DNA from 3 places in the Streptococcus halichoeri genome. Region 2 is predicted to be linked to each of the others. Evidence: predicted binding sites of a transcription regulator. Region 2 holds the regulator's gene; each other region holds the start of a gene.
What was found. Region 2 encodes Rex, which represses fermentation and respiration genes when NADH is low (regulators of the CRP and FNR family bind a similar motif). Its sites were predicted from a motif close to TTGTGAANTANTTCACAA; they were not measured.
Positions count from the first base shown of each region.

Region 1: pflB (formate C-acetyltransferase) is a predicted target of Rex. The motif match lies at 2,608-2,625, and genes of this name have one in related genera.
Region 3: K5J94_RS04005 (class II fructose-bisphosphate aldolase) is a predicted target of Rex. The motif match lies at 1,830-1,847, and genes of this name have one in related genera.

Region 1 is NZ_CP081502.1:712,919-717,173, forward strand. It holds gene K5J94_RS03540 (GNAT family N-acetyltransferase) at 1-87, opposite strand, end outside; gene pflB (formate C-acetyltransferase) at 147-2,471, opposite strand; gene dinB (DNA polymerase IV) at 2,685-3,779, shown strand; gene K5J94_RS03555 (hypothetical protein) at 3,869-4,255, opposite strand, start outside.
Region 2 is NZ_CP081502.1:1,401,753-1,406,007, reverse strand. It holds gene K5J94_RS06705 (cysteine desulfurase family protein) at 1-1,075, shown strand, start outside; gene K5J94_RS06700 (DUF1831 domain-containing protein) at 1,086-1,436, shown strand; gene K5J94_RS06695 (redox-sensing transcriptional repressor Rex) at 1,793-2,431, shown strand; gene radC (RadC family protein) at 2,633-3,313, opposite strand; gene K5J94_RS06685 (AI-2E family transporter) at 3,424-4,255, opposite strand, start outside.
Region 3 is NZ_CP081502.1:823,313-827,567, forward strand. It holds gene lrgB (antiholin-like protein LrgB) at 1-600, shown strand, start outside; gene K5J94_RS03995 (alpha/beta hydrolase) at 660-1,586, shown strand; tRNA gene K5J94_RS04000 (tRNA-Leu) at 1,641-1,726, shown strand; gene K5J94_RS04005 (class II fructose-bisphosphate aldolase) at 1,890-2,771, shown strand; gene K5J94_RS04010 (GntR family transcriptional regulator) at 3,205-3,951, opposite strand; gene udp (uridine phosphorylase) at 4,114-4,255, shown strand, end outside.

The DNA of each region.
Region 1 (4,255 bases), 690 kb from region 2:
TTGTTCTTTGACGAAAACTTGCTGGCGCAGGCGCAGGGCATCAAGATAGACTGGTGCCAGTGTATTACGTGTTTGTTTAACTTTCATATTTTAATATTAAAGGAAAAGGTAGAGGCTGGGACAAATGTCCACAGCCTCCTAAGATGTTATTTACCTGTAAGAGCTTGTGCGCTATCATCCATAGAAAGGACTTCGTGGAAGACGCGGTGTGTTAATTCGGTTTTTTGTTCAGGAGTGAGGTATTTAGTGTTGACACAGTAACCAGAGATACGTACGATAACGTCTTCGCCGTTCATGATCTTGTCATAAACATCTTTAAGGTCCATGACATTGAGGTTGACGTGTTGACCACCATTTTCAAAGTAACCATCAAGGATTGTTACCAAGTTATCTACTTGTTCATCAAAGGTTTTACCTAAAGCACGAGGAGAAACTTGGGTGGTTAAGGAAATACCATCTGCAGCATAGCCAAAGTCAAGACTAGCAAGGGAATTGAGGTTTTGTAACCAACCACCACGTGCCTTGTTGGAAGGGTTTGCCCCTGGTGAGAAGAATTCAAGTTTAGATAAGTTGGTTGTACCATCTTCGTTAAGGAAGACACCTTTGTGAACAGGTGAGTTACCAGTTTGTTTAGAATAAGCGACATTAGAAGTAATGGTAAGCAGTGAAACGGTTGCTTCAGCATTCTTGTAGAGTTTGTGGCTACGAAGACGATTCGTGTAAGCTTCGATTAACCATTCAGCCAATTCATTTGAACGAGGGTCATCTTCACCCCACCGAGGGAAGTCACCTGTGGTTTCGTAGTCATAGATATAGCCATCTTCATCACGGATTGGTTTAACAGTAGCGTATTTAATCGCTGAGAGGGTATCAACAGTGTTTGCAAAACCACAGATACCAAAGCCCATGTTTGCTCGTTGTTGTGATGGCAAAAAGGCCATTTGGACAGCTTCGTAGTTGTATTTATCAGTCATATAGTGAATGATATTTAAGGCATCTACATAAGTATCAGTCAACCAATCAAGCGATTTTTCAAAGTTAGCTTTAACAGTGTCAAAATCAAGAATCTCATCAGTGACAGGTTCAATATCAAAGACTTTATAGTCTTTATGAACATCGTCATAACCCCCATTAAGACCTGTAAGTAGAGCCTTAAGCACATTTACCCGAGCACCAAAGTATTGAATGTTGTGGCGTTGTTCTTCGTTTTCAGGATCAAGTGGTGACACACAACATGAAATACAAGACATTTCGCCATAGCCGTCTTTAGCCATTGTGGTTACCCCTTCGTACTGGATAGAAGAGTGTTTGTGACTCATAGTCATACAATAACGGCGGAAGGCATATGGTAATTTATCAGTCCAAAGGACGGTTAAGTTTGGTTCTGGTGCGTTACCAATGTTATCAAGGGTGTTTAAGAAACGGTAGTCCATCTTGGTAACACGGTGGCGGCCATCATTTCCCATACCAGCCATAGAAGTGGTGATAAAGGTTGGGTCACCAGAGTAGAGTTCATCATAAGCTTTGGTCCGTGCAAATTTCACTGTCCGTAATTTAAGGACGAAATCATCAACAAATTCTTGGATTTCTGATTCTGTGAAGGTGCCGCGGGCAAGGTCACGTTCAGCGAAGATATCAAGGACGATTGGCACCCGACCAAGGGAAGTTGCAGCGCCATTAATCACGCGACAAACAGCCATAAAGGCAATGTTGACCCATTGGATAGCTTCTTTGACGTTTTCAGCTGGTCTACGTACGTCAAAGCCATATAAATCACCAAGTTTTGCGACTTCACCAAGAGCTTGGTATTGGAGGTTGATTTCTTCACGCAAGCGAATGGATTCTTCATCAATTTCAGTAATCGCATTCCAGTCGTTGACCTTTTCTTGCATCAAGTAGTCTGCACCGTAAAGGGCAAGACGCGCATATACACCAATAATACGGCCCCGCGAGTAAGCATCTGGTAGACCGGTTACCGTATGAGCGTGGCGAGCACGACGAATATTTGAGGTGTAGGCACGGAAAATACCATCATTAACAGTGGTTACATATTTGGTGAAGATTTCGTGCACATCTTGGTCTGGCTCATAACCATTTTCTTTAAGTGTTGTTTCTGCCATCCGGATCCCACCTTTTGGCATGAAGTTCAATTTGAACAGTTCATCATTTTGGATACCGTAGATTAGCTCATTTTCTTTGTCAATGTAGCCTGCTGGGATGTCAGCAATAGAAGTTGGCCGTGTATCATAAGGGAAGCGGCTGGCTTCATATTGGGCTTTAGTATCTTCGATAATTTTTTTGATGTTTAAGGAACGTTGTGTAGGACCGGCAAGGAAACTTTCATCGCCATCATAAGGGGTGTAGTTAGCTTGCACAAAGCGTGAAACGCTAGCTCTTTCTTTCCAGTCAGTACCCTTGAAGCCTTCCCAAGCTTTCTCAAAAACATCTGTGTTTGTTTTTACAGTTGCCATAATCTCTCTCCTTATATTGGTGGTAACAAGACCATCTGTTGTCATTACACCTATAGTGTATCACAGGTAAAGCGTTTTCCCAAGCATATTTCTTGACAAGCATGAGATTCTTTTATATTACAGACTTTTAAAACAGATGTGAACTGTATCATAAGATCCTTTCTTGGCCATGCTGTGTTAAAAGGGTATAATAATAGAGAGAGGGAGGCTGGTATGTTAGTATTTCCATTATTAAATGACACATCACGCAAGATTATCCATATTGATATGGATGCCTTTTTTGCCTCTGTTGAAGAACGCGATCAGCCAGCCTTAAAAGGGCATCCCTTGATTATCGGTCGTGATCCACGTGAAAGCGGCGGGCGCGGGGTCGTGTCAACCTGCAATTATGAAGCTCGAAAATATGGCATTCACTCTGCTATGAGCTCAAAAGAAGCCTTTGAACGTTGTCCGCAGGCTACCTTTATTTCCGGGAATTATGACAAGTACCGCGCTGTAGGTTTGCAAGTAAGAGCGATTTTCAAACGCTATACTGATCTGGTGGAGCCTGTATCCATTGATGAAGCTTACTTGGATGTTACTGAGAATAAACTAGGGCTAAAATCAGCTATTAAAATAGCAAAGCTGATTCAGGTGGCGATTTGGGAGGAACTTGGCTTGACCTGTTCAGCCGGCGTTTCCTATAATAAATTTCTGGCCAAATTAGCTAGTGATTATGATAAACCACATGGCTTGACCCTGATTTTACCAGAAGATGCTCTGCCCTTTCTAAGTAAGCTCCCCATTGAAAAGTTTCATGGAGTCGGGCAAAAATCAGTGGCAAAATTGCATGAAATGGGTGTTTATACGGGTAAGGATTTACTTGCAATTCCTGAGACAACACTAATAGATCGCTTTGGGCGTTTTGGCTTTGATCTTTATCGAAAGGCGCGAGGCATCAGTTACGCTCAGGTCAAGCCCAATCGGATTCGAAAGTCAATCGGTAGTGAGCGGACCTATGGTAAGCTTTTGTATGCTGATGCTGATATTGCCTTAGAGATCAGCAAAAATGCCAATAAGGTTGCAGCAGTCTTAAAAGAGCAGCATAAGCGGGGAAAGACGATTGTCCTAAAGGTTCGCTATGGTGATTTTTCCACGCTAACCAAGCGCATAACACTAGAAGAGAGCACCCAAGACACAGATAAAATTGAACAAGTCGCGCAAGCCATTTACCAAAGCCTTGATGAAACTAAAAAAGGTATCCGTTTGCTCGGGGTGACCATCACTAATCTCGAAGAGGCGATAGAAGCAATCCGATTGGAATTATAAAAAGGATACCCGACAAACGTAGGTATCCTTTAGTCTTAGAGCTAAGATTGAAGAAGAGCTGTCCTTTTTCTAAGGCAGCTCTTTTAGGATTAAGCTTCTGAGGCTTGTTCTGGTTTATGATTTAGAGTCTTGGCTTTGCTGTAAGAAAAATAATAGAGCGCGACAAAGGCCAATTGGATGAGATAGCCAATCAAAGCTGCTGGTTTAAATGCTTGTCCAGAAGCCAGCGTTGAAATAAGATTAATAGCTACCAGGCCAAAACCAAGGTAATAGGGCAGGTAAATGAGCTCACTATTTTTCTTGAGACGTGATAGGTTGCGAGCCGCAAAAACAATAATGGCAATCATCAAGGCCAAGGACACAACTGTAATAAAAATAGTAAAGGGACTCGTGCTTTGTTGGATGGCTGCGACCTGCTCAGCGCTCATCTGACTGGTGTCAAGCTCGCCACTCGTTTTTAAGAAAATGATGGAAAT
Region 2 (4,255 bases):
ATCTGTTATCACTGCGATTAATAATTATATGATGTCATCTTTTGGTAATCCCTCAAGTATTCATTCTTATGGTCGAAAGGCTCATAAATTACTACGAGAGGCTAGACAAACCATTGCTGATTTATTAGGCGTTGCCTCACGTGATCTGATCTTTACAGCTGGTGGAACCGAAAGTGATAATGCAGCAATCAAAGGCTATGCTTTAGCCCACCAAAAACAAGGGCGTCATTTAATTACGACAAGTATTGAACACCATGCTGTTTTGCATACCATGGCCTATCTAGAAGAGCAGTTTGGATTTGACATAACTTATCTAGAGCCTCAAAAGGGCACCATTTCGGTACAGCAAGTTGAGGAAGCACTACGCCCAGACACCATTTTAGTATCAATGATGGCCGCAAACAATGAAACTGGTGATTTATTACCTATTTATGAAGTAGGTCAGCTGCTCAAAAACCACCAAGCTGTGTTTCACGTTGATGCTGTTCAAATCATTGGAAAAGCAAAAATCAATTTAGCAGACAGTGGTATTGACATGCTTTCAGCCTCCGCTCATAAATTTCATGGACCAAAAGGTGTTGGTTTTCTATACAGCCATCATCTAATCTGGGATCCCTTATTGCATGGCGGTGATCAAGAAGAAAAACGGCGTTCCGGTACTGAAAACATGATTGGCATTATTGGCATGGCCCAAGCTTTACAAGATGCCTACCGCCAAATGGAACAAAACTGGGAAAAAGTCACAGCCCTAAACAGCCTTCTCTTAGATCAGCTGGCTGGACTTCCCTATTATGTTAATGGTTCAGATAAACGTCTTCCACACGTTCTTAATTTAGGATTCAAAGGATTAGTGAATGGCACCATTCTCACTCAGCTTGATTTAGCTGGTATCGCTATCTCAACAGGATCAGCCTGCACCGCGGGCACAGTTGATCCAAGTCATGTATTAGCTGCTCTTTACGGTCCTGACTCGAATCGTTTACGAGAATCTATTCGTATTAGTTTTTCCGATCTGAACACCACAAAGGAAGTACAGATCTTAGCACATGAATTAAAAAAAATAGTGAAAGGTTAATCCGTTTCTCATGGCATTTGAAAAAGAAATCGCTTTAAAAGATTGTCGTTACAGCTATAAGCTTAATCCTTCGGTAAAAAAATACACCCTCCGAGATAATACGTTTATCCAAAATAAAATTGGGAATTACGAACTCACCCGACTCTTAGAAGAAATACCTAATTCTGGTGAGGGTTTCCCCCTTAAAATTACAATCAACAAAGAGTTGAACGGCTTCAAATTGGCTATTACTGATCAGAGCGGCTTGCGCTTGGTTAATATTTTTAAAGCAGAGCAACACCATATCCTACAAGATAAATTCTATTTTTTGATGGATAGTTTAGTAGAACGTCAGATTTTTACGAAACACCCTCAAGTGTAATGACATTTCTTAAAAAATTTATCCCACTCCTTATGACTATGTAACAAGGATTGAAAGTTTTCTCATTGCTACTGCTTTTGTCATCTAAACTTGACCAAAGCAGGGCAAAATACTAAGTCTAACAGTGATACTATTTCTTACTCAAAATAGTTATTTCAAGATAGTTAGTATAGGGTAGTGAGTTTTTAAACGTTATCAGAGGGCACTTACTTGTGACCAATAGTTTTGGACTATTGGTTTTTTTGTTGCTGGGTGTTTTTCCAGTAAAAATTGTCTAGCTGTTGCATCTTTCACAAACTTTTTGATACAATAGTGCTAGATAATGACTGAATAATGAACAAAAAGGAGCTAACAAGGTGGTTATTGATAAATCTATACCCAAGGCAACGGCTAAGCGCTTGTCTTTATATTACCGTATTTTTAAACGTTTTCATGCTGATCAAGTTGAAAAAGCGAGTTCAAAACAAATTGCAGATGCTATGGGCATTGATTCTGCTACGGTACGCCGTGATTTTTCCTATTTTGGGGAATTGGGGCGCCGAGGATTTGGTTATGACGTGACCAAATTAATGAACTTCTTTGCCGATCTTTTAAATGATCATTCCACAACCAATGTATTACTTGTGGGTTGTGGTAACATCGGTCGAGCTCTTTTACGCTACCGTTTTCATGATCGCAATAAAATGCAAATCGTGATGGGATTTGATCTAGAAAGTAATCCTCTAGTTGGAACAAAAACAGATGATGGTATTCCGATTTATGCTATCACAAGTGTCGACACACACATTCAAGAATCCGGAATTGAAACTGCCATTTTAACAGTTCCAAGTACCGAAGCACAAGATGTAGCTGATCAATTGGTCCAAGCTGGCATCAAAGGAATTCTTAGCTTCTCGCCAGTTCATCTTAATGTTCCAAAAGATGTGATTGTACAATATGTGGATTTAACCAGTGAACTGCAAACACTGCTGTACTTTATGCATCAAAATCGTTAATCAAACAATTGATTTACTCCACCAGTCAGGGAAATAACAGGAAATTCGAAAAAAAGTACCTAAAGCAATACGTCACGTGACTGGTGCTAGGTAAGTTCATTCTACTCCTGTTTTTTGTGTGACTGGTTTTTTTGTAAGCTTAAGAGTGTCATAAAAGCTGCCGCAGGTGCTCTTCCCTATTTTATGACACTATGGCTTTTCCTATAAAATATCCGTTTTTTCACGAAAGCTATAATAAGAAGTTCGTGAAACAATAATATGATCTAAACAGGTAATTCCTAGATGTTCACATGATTGTCTTATTCTTTGAGTGAACTGCCAATCATTTTCACTGGGTTCGGTAACACCAGATGGATGGTTATGCACAATAATGATGCTTGTAGCCATATTTCTGCAGGCATAATGCAAAATTTCTCGAGGCTCTGCAATTGAACGCCGGACACTGCCAATAAAAATGGTTTTTTCTTCAATAATGCGATTTTGGGTATCTAAATAAATGGCTACCAAATGTTCCTGACGCTTATCACCAAGTACAAACATCATTTTTTGGGCGACTTGATAACTAGATAGAAGTTGATTTTGGTCTTTATCAACTGATTGCTGGATTCGTAAGCCTAATTCAATCATCGCTTTAATTTCAATTGCTTTGACCTTTCCCAGACCAGATAAATTTTGTAATTCCTGCAATGAACGATTTTTAAAATCAGCCAAACTATCTAGTTCAGATAAGAGATAGGCTGACAATTCCATAACATGCTTGTTTTTTTTCCCAGTTCTAAGAAAAATGGCTAATAATTCTTGATTGCTTAAACTCTCCGAGCCAAATTGCAGTAATTTTTCCCTAGGTAATAAAGAATTCGTTCCTTGTTTTATTGAATACATTGAAATACCTCCACTTATTCATTCGAAATTGCTCAATAAAAAAGGAAGCAAAGCCGATGTTATCCTATCGGTTTTGCTTCCTTTTTGTTGTAGTCCTGCTGACATCTGAATTAGTTGGTGTGACTGTTCTTTTTCTGCTGATGCCTATAAACAGTATAGTCCTTGATCAATTGGTAAAAAGTGGCAGCTAAAGGCACGGCTAACAAAATGCCTAATATTCCTCCCAGGGCTCCGCCTAGTGTAACGGCTAAGAGTACCCACATACCTGGTAATCCGATTGATCCGCCGACAACCTTTGGATAAATGAGATTCCCCTCAAACTGTTGTAAGACAACAAGAAAAACCACAAATAGACAAGCATCTGAGACGGACTGTGTGGCAATGAGGACAAAGCCAACAACCAAGCCAATATAAGCACCAATTACCGGAATAAGGGCGGTAAAAGCAACCAATACTCCCACTGTTGCTGCATAGGGAAATTGAAAAATTAGCATGCCAAGCGCTGTTAAACTCCCCAAAATCATTGCTTCAATGGTTTGCCCAACAAAGAAATGGTAAAAGCGATGATGCAGAATCAACCGAACATTATTAAAAGTTTTGGCGTGTCTGCCTAAATACGTATCCACCAATAGCTTACCCTGCAAGCCTAATTTTTCCTTACTTGCTAAGACATAGATGGAAAAAATTAAGCTAATGAAGAGATTTAAAATGGTCGCTGCAATCGTTGACATAGAGGTTAACAGATTAGTCAAAACACCAAGAAGTTGACTTAAGACTTGTTGACCATAGTGATTTAAACGCGAAATGAGTTCTTTATCTGTCCCCAAGTAATTCACCAGGTGCTTGACTTCCTTGTTCTGATTGAGGTGTTCAACAATATTGGTTAAGGCCCCTTGATCAATGGACATCAGCGTTTTTAAACTATGAATAAGATCAGGAATC
Region 3 (4,255 bases), 580 kb from region 2:
TTCTTATTTGCACCCTTATTTGTGGCGATGGTGCTTGGTATTTTGACTCTAAAGGCCACTGGCCTAAGCTTTGCTACTTACAACAAAGGCGGGCAAATTATTAGCTTCTTTTTAGAACCTGCTACGATCTGCTTTGCAATTCCCCTTTACCGTAAACGCGAGGTTTTAAAAAAATACTGGGTGCATATCTTAGGCGGTATTGCACTAGGTAGTATTGTAGCCGTCTATGGTATTTATCTGATTGCTAGTCTCCTTCAGTTAGGCAAGGTTATCACTGCTTCGATGCTGCCTCAAGCTGCCACTACAGCAATAGCTATGCCGACTTCTAAGGCCTTGGGTGGCTCACCAGAATTAACTTCTTTAGCATGTATTTTAAATGGTGTCATCATCTATGCGCTAGCCAAACCTTTTATTCGCTGGTTTAAGATTGACGACCCGATTGCCCGTGGCCTAGCCTTAGGAACTGCCGGACATGCCCTTGGCGTTTCAGCAGCAAAAGATTTTGGCCAAGTGGAAGAATCCATGGGGTCAATTGCCTTAGTTATTGTTGGGGTTATTGTTACCGTAGTGGTGCCGATTATGAGTAGTGCACTCTTATAAAAAAACAAAGGAGAGGTAAAGCCTTTCCTTTTTGCGAAAAATAAGGTAAACTAGTTAGTATGAAAATAGTTCGATTATCAAAGTACTTAGGCCTTCTTTTACTCGCCTTAACCCTTGTCAGTGTGGGCGCTAGCTTTTATTTTTTTCACGTCGCCCAAGTAAGAGCAGAAAAAAGCTTTATTGACAATGGCAAACGCAAGCCCTCTGATCCCTTGTATGCCTCAGAACAGGCTTTTGATCGCTTAACCGTTCAAAAGAAAACGATGACGCGCGCCAACATCAAACAGGTGGCTTGGTACCTGCCTGCCGCAAAACCATCAGATAAGACGGCAATAGTGGTTCATGGCTTCGCCAATAGCAAAGCCAATATGAAGCCTTATGCCATGTTGTTTCACAACCTAGGCTATAATGTTCTGATGCCGGATAATCAAGCCCATGGGGAAAGCCAAGGGCAGATTATTGGTTATGGCTGGCAAGATCGCCTCAACCTGATCAAATGGACCCAGATCCTTCTTGCGGAAAATCCAAAGACTGATATGACCTGGTTTGGTTTATCAATGGGCGCAGCAACCGTCATGATGGCCAGTGGTGAAGAGGTGCCTCATCAGGTTTCTAGCATCATTGAAGATTGTGGCTATAGCAGTGTTTGGGCAGAGTTGAAATACCAAGCAAAAGCCATGTATAACCTCTCTGCTTTTCCTATTCTCTATCAAGTTTCAGCTCTATCTAAGTTAAAAGCCGGTTTTTCTTACCAAGAAGCCAGCGCCATCAAGCAGCTGCAAAAAAATAAACGCCCTGTTCTGTTTATTCATGGTGACCAGGATAAGTTTGTACCAACCGCGATGGTCTATGACAATTACCATGCCACCAAAGGCCCTAAAGCTCTGTATCTGGTTAAGGGTGCCAAGCATGCTCAATCCTATAAGACCAATCCTTCTGCCTATGAAGAACAGATTGCAAGATTTTTACAGAAATATCACCAATAACTCTTGACAAGTCCCCCTGCTACTTGCTATAATATTTTATGTTGCTACTGAGTAGCGGGGATGGCGGAATTGGCAGACGCGCAGGACTAAGGATCCTGTGATCGCTTTAGATCGTGTGGGTTCAAGTCCCACTCTCCGCATCAGTGATGAGCCTAAGGGCTCATTTTTTTTGCTCTCAAAGCTACCGACTAAAGCAGTTGGAAAACGCTTTATCATAGCCAAGGGCTAGAATTTTTTCCTTAATTGTGCTAGAATGAACAATGTAAACGGGAATAACCCGAAAAATAAGAGGAGGCCTAATAAATGGCAATCGTTTCAGCAGAAAAATTTGTTCAAGCAGCTCGTGAAAACGGCTACGCTGTGGGTGGATTTAACACAAATAACTTAGAATGGACGCAAGCTATCTTACGTGCGGCAGAAGCTAAAAAAGCTCCAATTCTTATCCAAACATCAATGGGTGCTGCGAAATACATGGGTGGTTACAAAGTCTGTAAAGTGTTGATTGAATCATTAGTGGAATCAATGGGCATTACAGTTCCTGTAGCTATTCACCTTGACCATGGACACTACGATGACGCTTTAGAATGTATCGAAGTTGGTTACACTTCAGTTATGTTTGATGGTTCTCATCTTCCACTTGAAGAAAACCTTGAAAAAGCACGCCAAGTTGTTGAAAAAGCACATGCTAAAGGTATTTCTGTCGAAGCTGAAGTGGGTACCATCGGTGGCGAAGAAGACGGAATCATCGGTGCTGGTGAACTTGCACCAATCGAAGACGCTAAAGCAATGGTAGCAGCAGGTGTTGACTTCTTGGCTGCTGGTATTGGTAACATCCACGGTCCATACCCAGCAAACTGGGAAGGTCTTAACCTTGAACACTTAGAAAAACTAACTGCTGCTGTGCCAGGCTTCCCAATCGTTTTACACGGTGGATCAGGAATTCCTGATGATCAAATCCAAGCAGCTATCAAACTTGGTGTGGCTAAAGTTAACGTTAACACAGAATGCCAAATCGCGTTCTCTAACGCAACACGCGAATTTGCTCGTAACTATGACGCAAACGAAGCAGAGTACGATGGTAAGAAATTATTTGACCCACGTAAATTCTTGGCACCAGGTGTTAAAGCTATCCAAGAAGCTGTTGAAGAACGTATCAATGTCTTTGGTTCAGCAAACAAAGCTTAAGCAAACTGCTCAATAATTAAAAAGTAAGGTTTAACGTTTTGTTAAGCCTTTTTATGGTGCCTAAACATAGGCAGCCGCTTTATCTTATCCCTCTTTTTTGTAGCAGACAATTAGCTTTGTAGCAAAAAAGACGCAGAACCTCCCACTGCGGCCTGTTTGTTTCTTTTGCGCTTTTATACGACACTTGCTTTGCACCTAATCCCAGGCAATAATCACAATAGTAGGAGCTGGGCTGGTCAGCTTGGCCGCCTGCCCAGGCTTGCTCCTCAAACACCAAAAAATGACCACAGCAAACCGCTCAGTCATTGTTAAAAAATCGTTGCTATCAGTCACAAACTTCTGCCAGAAACTAACTTACTTCAGCATTCTTAAGCTCAGTCATTGTTAGATTCGCCCAATGAGACCGAGCCGCTTGCTACGTCAGTCAGCTAGCCTAAGGCATGGATTGTGATTGGATAAAAAGTTCAAATTGGTTCAGAGGTAGATAATGCTTGTTGCAAACTAGTAATTGTTCTTGCTGGTAGATATTTTCTTGAATGAGGATAAACTGCTCATCCTCAGATAAAATGTACTTGGTTGCCGAAAAATTCCCTGCGCGGGTGTAATCAAAGAGGCTCTGGGAAAAATCAGCGACCTCCCTTTGATAAATCTGCTGCTCCAGAAAATCTAGCAGTTGATCAGGCTTGTTGAGAGAAATATGGTATTTTGAGATGACTTCGATTGGAATAAAGGAAAGGGTATAAGCACGTGGCCCATCCTCAGTGTGATACCAACGGTCAGAAATAACGACAACAGGTGTTTCTTGCTTGAGTGAAGCAAGGATAGCATCGGCAGGGACTTCAATGCGAAATTCCAATTCGACCTCTTTAATCTCTGCTGTTAGACAAGCTTTGATCGGGTGTTGTCTATTTTCATAGCCGATTTTAGACAAATTGTCAGGAATTTCTCGAATAAAATTTCCCTTTCCACGTTTGTTAATCACTAGATGGTCCTCTTGTAGTAGGGCTAAGGATTTACGAAGAGTAGCCCGACTAACGTTTAATTGCTCAGCTAATTCTGGCTCAGAAGGTAACTGCATTCCGGGAGAATAGGTGCCATCTTGGATCATCTTAAAAATCTTATTGTAGACCTGGACATGTTTTAGTTTTTTTAGTTTATGATTTAAGGCATTATTAGGCATGGGGCTCTCCTGTCTATTAGTTAGTTTAATGGAATGGTTTCAAAAAAGCAAGCAAAAAAATTAACCGCTTTCTTTTTTATAAAAGCGTTTACAAATTCCAACATGTATGTTATTATACAAGTGCATCAATAAAGTAGACAAGACAAAAAGGAGGTCTTTAACATGCAAAACTATTCAGGTGAAGTCGGATTACAATACCATCTCCAAATCCGTCCAGGAGATGTTGGACGTTATGTAATTATGCCAGGCGACCCTAAACGCTGTGCTAAAATTGCGGAGCATTTTGATAATGCCGTTCTTGTAG